Regions from separate parts of the Fulvimarina uroteuthidis genome, predicted to be linked through region 2. Evidence: riboswitches for the same ligand, from Rfam matches in the RefSeq annotation. Region 2 holds a riboswitch; the other holds the start of a gene.
The links. A riboswitch is a leader RNA that binds a small molecule or an ion and turns the genes downstream of it on or off. The one in region 2 is predicted to bind thiamine pyrophosphate.
Positions count from the first base shown of each region.

Region 1: it holds a riboswitch for thiamine pyrophosphate, as region 2 does, so the genes downstream of both, thiD (bifunctional hydroxymethylpyrimidine kinase/phosphomethylpyrimidine kinase) here and U0C82_RS13670 (FAD-dependent oxidoreductase) in region 2, are expected to answer to the same signal.

Region 1 is NZ_JAXLPB010000002.1:137,292-140,690, forward strand. It holds gene minD (septum site-determining protein MinD) at 1-19, opposite strand, end outside; gene minC (septum site-determining protein MinC) at 134-931, opposite strand; TPP riboswitch at 1,260-1,359, shown strand; gene thiD (bifunctional hydroxymethylpyrimidine kinase/phosphomethylpyrimidine kinase) at 1,504-2,325, shown strand; gene U0C82_RS05640 (TenA family protein) at 2,327-3,013, shown strand; gene U0C82_RS05645 (dihydrodipicolinate synthase family protein) at 3,232-3,399, opposite strand, start outside.
Region 2 is NZ_JAXLPB010000004.1:300,967-304,365, reverse strand. It holds gene U0C82_RS13675 (ABC transporter ATP-binding protein) at 1-754, shown strand, start outside; TPP riboswitch at 984-1,085, shown strand; gene U0C82_RS13670 (FAD-dependent oxidoreductase) at 1,337-2,341, shown strand; gene thiS (sulfur carrier protein ThiS) at 2,319-2,516, shown strand; gene U0C82_RS13660 (thiazole synthase) at 2,519-3,292, shown strand; gene U0C82_RS13655 (thiamine phosphate synthase) at 3,289-3,399, shown strand, end outside.

The DNA.
Region 1 (3,399 bases), on a different contig from region 2:
CAACGATCGTCTTTGCCATGTTCATGCTCTCCTGTTCCTCGGCATCATGCCGGGATCGTCCCCGGTTTCATTGTTGAACCGCGTGGGTGCTGGGGACGACACGGCCACCGCGCCGCCCCGGACCCCGTCACGGCTAGATCTTGTCGGCGCGAATGGTTTCCCCGTCGAGCCAGATGGTTACGGCCTGGCCGACGAGGCCGGCATCGAGATCGTCGGGCATCTTGTACAGCCCATCGATCGCCACGAGTTCCGCCTCGAGCTTCGAGCAGAAAATGCGGGCATTGGTATTGCCGACCGATCCGGCCAGCGCACGGCCGCGCAGCGTGCCGTAGATATGGATCGAACCGCCGGCGACGACTTCCGCGCCGGAGGAGACCGAGCCGACGATGGTCACATCGCCTTCCGGGAAGATGATCGACTGGCCGGAGCGAACCGGACGGTCGATCACGATCGAAGGAAGCTGGGTGGACTGGTCCGAGACGAGGGGCGCAGGCTGCGGCCTGGTCTTTTCCGCGACCGCCGGCGTGCCGCCGGACGTCTCGTCCGCCTTGCCGTCGTTCGTCCCGGCGGGGGCGGCGTCCGGCCGGCCGACCGCGGCTGCCGGGTCGATGTCGGCGGCGGGGCGCCCGCCCTGCATGGCCGGCGGCATGCCGATGCCGAGAAGCGAATGGCGCGCGCCTTCGATGCCCATGATGCGGACCGAGCGCTCGCCCAGTTCGCCGATGAGATCCTTCAACTGCTCCTGCGTGATGTCGAGGCCTTCGACATCGAGGACGATCGGCCTGCCGAGGAAGAAGCCGGTGGAGCGACGGGCAAGATCATCGAGCCGTGCGAGCCAGTTTTCGAAAGGCAGTTCGGGCGACAGCTGGATCGCCAGGAACGAGCGTCCCTTGAGTCGGATCGGGCGCTTGTCGGAAGGGGTCTCGGACATTCGTTCGTCGTTTTCCAAAGGTTGGTTCCGACCGCGCCGTCATGGCGGGACAGGAAAGAAGTTAATTGGACGTTACCGGCCGAGGCCTGCGCAAAACTGACGCTTCACGCTGTTTGCCTTACAATGTGCGCCGGGACGTCCGGACGAGGTCGTTGAAAAGACGACGCTTTGCGGTTTCGCAGGCTCTGGCGGCGGCGCCCCCCCGCAAGCCGCAACGGGACAGGCGGGCCGCGACCCTCCATGCGCGATCCCGCCGCCGCGGCCCTTGCGGCTCCACCTGCGCCGCAAGGGCGCCGGTTTGACAAGGCCGGCCCTTTATGGGACCCAAAACGCGCGACAGGGGCATCCGGCTTTCGCGGCCGGGTTGAGAAGCACCCTTTGAACCTGAACCGGATCATACCGGCGGAGGAAGTTGCGGGTGTCGGCTTCGTCTGTCGTGACGGGGCAAAGCCCCTCCCTCTTGCCGAAGCAGAGGGACCGAGCATGCAAGACCCTTCCAGCACAGTCGGCCAGACGAAGGAACGAGCGCCTCGCGCCTGCGGCCGTCCCGGCACCGAACACGGGAGCGCGGCATGATCGCGAACATTCTTTCGATCGCCGGGTCCGATCCGTCCGGCGGGGCCGGCATCCAGGCCGACATCAAGGCGATCTCGGCCAATGGCGGCTATGCGATGGCCGCGATCACGGCACTCACCGCGCAGAATACGACAGGGGTGCAGGGCTTCACGCCCGTCGACCCTTTCATGGTACGCGACCAGATCGCGGCGATCGCCGCCGATATCAGGATCGACGCGATCAAGATCGGCATGCTCGGCAATGCCGGCATCATCGAGGTCGTGGCCGATGCCCTCGAACGGATCGAGGCGCCGGTGGTGCTCGACCCGGTGATGGTCGCCAAAGGCGGCGACCGCCTGCTCGCCGCGGATGCGGTCGCGGTGCTGCGCGAGCGCATCCTGCCGCGCGCGCGCGTGGTCACGCCGAACCTGCCGGAAGCCGGCGATCTCCTCGGCGAACCGGAGGCGCGGGACCTGAACGCCATGCGGGCGCAGGGCGAACGGCTCCTGGCGCTCGGCTCGAAGGCCGTTCTCATGAAAGGCGGGCATCTGCCCGGCGGCGAGGCGACGGATCTCCTCGTCACGCCGGGGGGCGAAACGGTGCTGAGCGCTGCGCGGATCGCGACGAAAAACACCCATGGCACGGGCTGCACGCTGTCCTCCGCGCTCGCCACGCAGCTCGGGCTCGGCCTCGACCTGACGCAGGCCGTTCGCCGGGCGAAAGCCTATATCGGCGGCGCGATCGCGGCGGCGGACGCGCTTCAGGTCGGCCACGGCCACGGCCCTGTCCATCATTTCTTCGACCACCAGACATCATCCACCACCACAGGAGCGTGCTGACATGTCCTTCGTCACGCAAATCGAGACCGAGAACGCGGAACGTCTCGCCGCCATCCACGCCATGCCCTTCAATGCCGAACTGACCGACGGGCGCCTGCCGCCGGAGACGTTCCGGTTCTACATCGTGCAGGACGCCCATTATCTCGAGGGCTTCGCCCGGGCCCTCGCCCTTGCCGCGTCCCGCGCGCCCGATCCCGAGACGATCGCCCGGCTCGCCGGTTCGGCGAACGGCGCGATCATGGTGGAGCGCCAGCTCCACGACGAATACATGACGCTCTACGGGGTGACGCGCGAGGCGTTCCTGAAGACCCCGCCCTCGCCGGCCTGCGACCATTATGTGAGTTCCCTCGTGCGCGCGGCGGCGATCGATCCGTTTCCCGTCGCGGTGGCGGCGCTCCTGCCCTGCTTCTCGATCTATCTCGCCGTCGGCGAGGCGATCCACGCCAAGGCGGTGTCCGATCATCCCTACCGCGCCTGGGTTGACACCTATGCGGGCGAGGAGTTCGCCTTTGCGGTGCGCGGCATGCGCGATCTCACGGACCGCCTTGCGCAGGAAGCGGACGCCCGCCTTCGCGCCAGGATGCAAGCCGCGTTCGAACGCTCGGTCTGGCACGAATGGATGTTCTGGCACAGCGCCTATCACCGCGACGCCTGGCCGATGCCGGACAGCGCCGGGCTCCAGATGTGACGGGGTGGAAGCTGCCGGCTTTCCGGCGCCGGCGCGGAGCATCGCGCGTCCGCTCAGCCGCACGATGCTGGCGCGATCTCTTCGACCTTACGCGCTGGGCTTTCCGACCATCGATCCCGATCTGCGGGCCGATCCCTGGAGGCGGAGCGAGCGCGGCTCCGGACGGTTGACGCGTCCCTGCCCCGCGCCAGCGGCGCCGGGCCCTGCCGGCGGGTTCGTCAGGTCAGGCTGGCGTCCCCGCTCAAGGGTGCCAGGGCGGCTTCGACCCGGGCGCGTTCGGCAGGGCCAAGGGGCAGAAGCGGCCGCGGCAGTTCGGCCGTGCCGAGATCGAGCAGGTCGAGCAGGGCGGTGACGACGCGCAGGCTGCCGAAGGACCTGAACGTGTT
Region 2 (3,399 bases):
CGCCTATGGCGGAAGCGCTCCGGTCCTCGACGATGTGAGCTTCACCGCCGCGCCCGGCGAGACCATTGCCTTCGTCGGACCGTCCGGCGCCGGCAAGACGACGATATGCGCGCTGTTGCCGCGCTTCTACGAGGTGAGCGCCGGGGCGATCCTGATCGACGGCACCGACATTCGCGACATGACGCTCGCTTCCCTGCGCAACCATGTCGGCGTCGTCCAGCAGGACGTGTTCCTGTTCGGCGGCACGGTGCGCGAAAACATCGCCTATGGCCGGCTCGAGGCGAGCGAGGCGGAGATCGTCGCGGCGATGCGCCGGGCTTCGCTCGAGGCGACCGTCGCCGCGCTGCCGATGGGTCTCGACACCGTCGTCGGGGAGCGCGGGGTCAAGCTGTCCGGCGGCCAGAAGCAGCGCCTGTCGATCGCCCGCATGTTCCTGAAGGATCCGGCGATCCTCATTCTCGACGAAGCGACCTCGGCGCTCGATACCGAGACCGAGCAGGCGATCCAGGCCTCGCTCGCCGAACTGTCGAAGGGACGCACCACCCTTGTCATCGCGCATCGCCTGTCGACCATCCGGCATGCGGACCGGATCTGCTTCGTGTCGGGTGGAACCATCGTGGAAAGCGGTACGCATGGCGAGCTGATGGCGCGCAGCGGCGCCTATCGCCGGCTGGTGGAGGCGCAATTGGGGATGGATCGCCCGTCGGCCGACCGGACGCCCGGCGGCTCGATCCTCAGCGCGGTGTCCTCGTGAGCATCGAGGCCCGATAGGGCCTTGCCGACGATGGCCGCGAAGAGGCCCGTCGGCAACCGGTCGCGAAAGGCGGGGCTGCCGGCCGGCCGCATCCGTCGCGATCGCCAGCTGCGCGCCGGGAAGGACGGCGTTCCGGCCCGGGCTCGGCGGCGCGCCTTCGGACAAGGACCGACCTCCCGGCGTCCGCTCATCGGACGCTTGTCTCGACCGGAAACCTGCTGTAGGACGTCAGCGTCCGTTGGGGTGCCCTGTCAGGGGCTGAGAGGCTTTGCGCCAACCCATCGCACCTGATCCGGGTCATGCCGGCGTAGGGAACGGAGCCTGGTGCGCATGATCTGCCCGCAACATCTCCCTTCTTTCGTCGGTAGACCCTCACAACGAGGGCGAGATGGGGAAAGTGGCGAAACGTTCCGGCGATCGTGGCTCCGGCAAGGGCACCCGTTCGCGCAATTTCACAGGTCTTCACGCTGATCCGGCGACAGCTGCTTCCATCGGCGTTCGCGCGGCGTTCGACGTTTCCTCGCCTCGTGACGCGCGCCGGCGCGAACCTGTCGCTCGTCTCCGGGACCTCAGGTCGTGACGCTGCGGATCACGATCCTCGGCGCCGGCGTCATGGGGCTTTGCGCCGCCACGGAGCTCGTCCGGCGCGGGGCGTGCGTCCGGCTGCTCGATCCGAAAGGACCGCCCGGACCGCACGGCTGCTCCTGGTGGGCCGGTGGCATGCTCGCGCCGTTCTGCGAAGCCGTCACCGCCGAGGCGTCGGTGGTGCGGCTCGGCCAGGAGGCCGCGGCATGGTGGGAAGGCGCGGGCGCTTCGGTCATCCGGGCCGGCACGCTGGTCGTCGCGCTCGGCCGCGACCGCGTCGAGGTCGAGCGTTTCGCGGCGCGCTCCACCGGGCACCGGATCCTCGATGCGGAGGGGCTCGACGCGCTCGAGCCGGGTCTTTCCGCGCGCTTTTCGCGGGCGCTGCACTTTCCCGGCGAAGCCCATCTCGACCCTCGCGCAGCCCTTGCGGCGCTGCACGTCGGACTGTCCTCCCGCGGGGTCGACGTCGAGGCGTTCCACGGTGCGGCCGACGGGACAGGCGGGAGCGATACGGACATCACCATCGACTGCCGGGGGCTGGCGGCGGCCGACACTTTGCCGGACCTTCGCGGCGTGCGCGGCGAGATGGCCGTCCTGCGGGCGCCCGACGTCGCCCTGTCGCGGCCGGTGCGGCTGCTCCATCCCCGCCATCCGCTCTACATCGTGCCGCGCGGCGAGGGGCTCTACATGCTCGGCGCGACGCAGATCGAGACGGCGCATCGCGGTCCGGTGACGGCGCGGTCCGTGCTGGAACTCATGGGCGCCGCCTACGCGCTCGATCCGGCCTTCGGAGAGGCAGAGGTGCTGGAGCTGGGCGCCGACGCCCGCCCAGCCTTTCCCGACAATCTGCCGCGCATTCGAAGGCGCGGATCGACAATCCTCGTCAACGGCCTGTTCCGCCACGGTTTCCTCTTGTCGCCCGCGCTGGCGCGGATGGTGGCGGACCTGGTGCTGGACGGCAAACATCCGGAGGTGATGGATGAAGATCATGGTGAATGGTGAGCCGCGCGAGATCGCGGCGGCAACGCTAAAGGACGCCGTGTCGGAGCTGGGTTACGGCGAGGCCAAGGTGGCGACGGCGGTGAACGAGAGCTTCGTGCCCGCCACCGCGCGCGGAGCGACGATGCTCGCCGAGGGCGATCGGCTGGAGATCCTCGCGCCGCGGCAAGGAGGCTGACGATGCCCGATTTCTACGGCACCCATGTCCCCTCCCGCCTGATGCTTGGCACGGCGCAATATCCCTCGCCCGCCATCCTCGCCGAGGCGTTCCGCCGCTCGGGCGCGGGAATCGCCACCGTCTCGCTTCGGCGCGAGACGGCCGGCGGAAAGGCGGGCAACGCCTTCCGCGAACTCGTCGGCGCGCTCGGCGTACACGTCCTGCCGAACACCGCCGGGTGCCATTCGGCGCGCGAGGCGGTGACGACGGCGCAGATGGCGCGCGAAATGTTCGGCACCGACTGGATCAAGCTGGAGGTGATCGGCCATGCCGACACGCTGCAGCCCGACCCGTTCGGCCTCGTCGAGGCGGCCCGCATTCTTGCCGCGGACGGCTTCAAGGTGTTTCCCTACACCACCGAGGACGGGATCCTGGCCGAGCGCCTGCTGGAGGCCGGCTGCGAGGTGCTGATGCCCTGGGGCGCGCCGATCGGAACCGGCCTCGGCCTCAACAATGTCTACGGCTTGCGGACCCTGCGCGCGCAGTTTCCCGACGTGCCGATGGTGATCGATGCGGGGCTCGGCCTGCCCAGCCACGCAGCGCATGCGATGGAGCTGGGCTTCGACGCCGTGCTTTTGAACACGGCCGTGGCGAAGGCCGGCGATCCGGCGATGATGGCCGAGGGGTTCGCCCGCGCGATCGAGGCCGGCCACCTGGGGCTCGAGGCCGATCCGATGCCGCCGCGCGACATGGCCGCGCCTTCGACGCCGATGTTCGGCATGGGGCTGCTGTCATGACGCTCGACCGCTTCTATCCGATCTTCGACGATCCGATCTGGCTGGAACGCGCCCTGCCGCTCGGGGTCCGGCTCGTCCAGATGCGGATCAAGGACCGCGATGCGCAC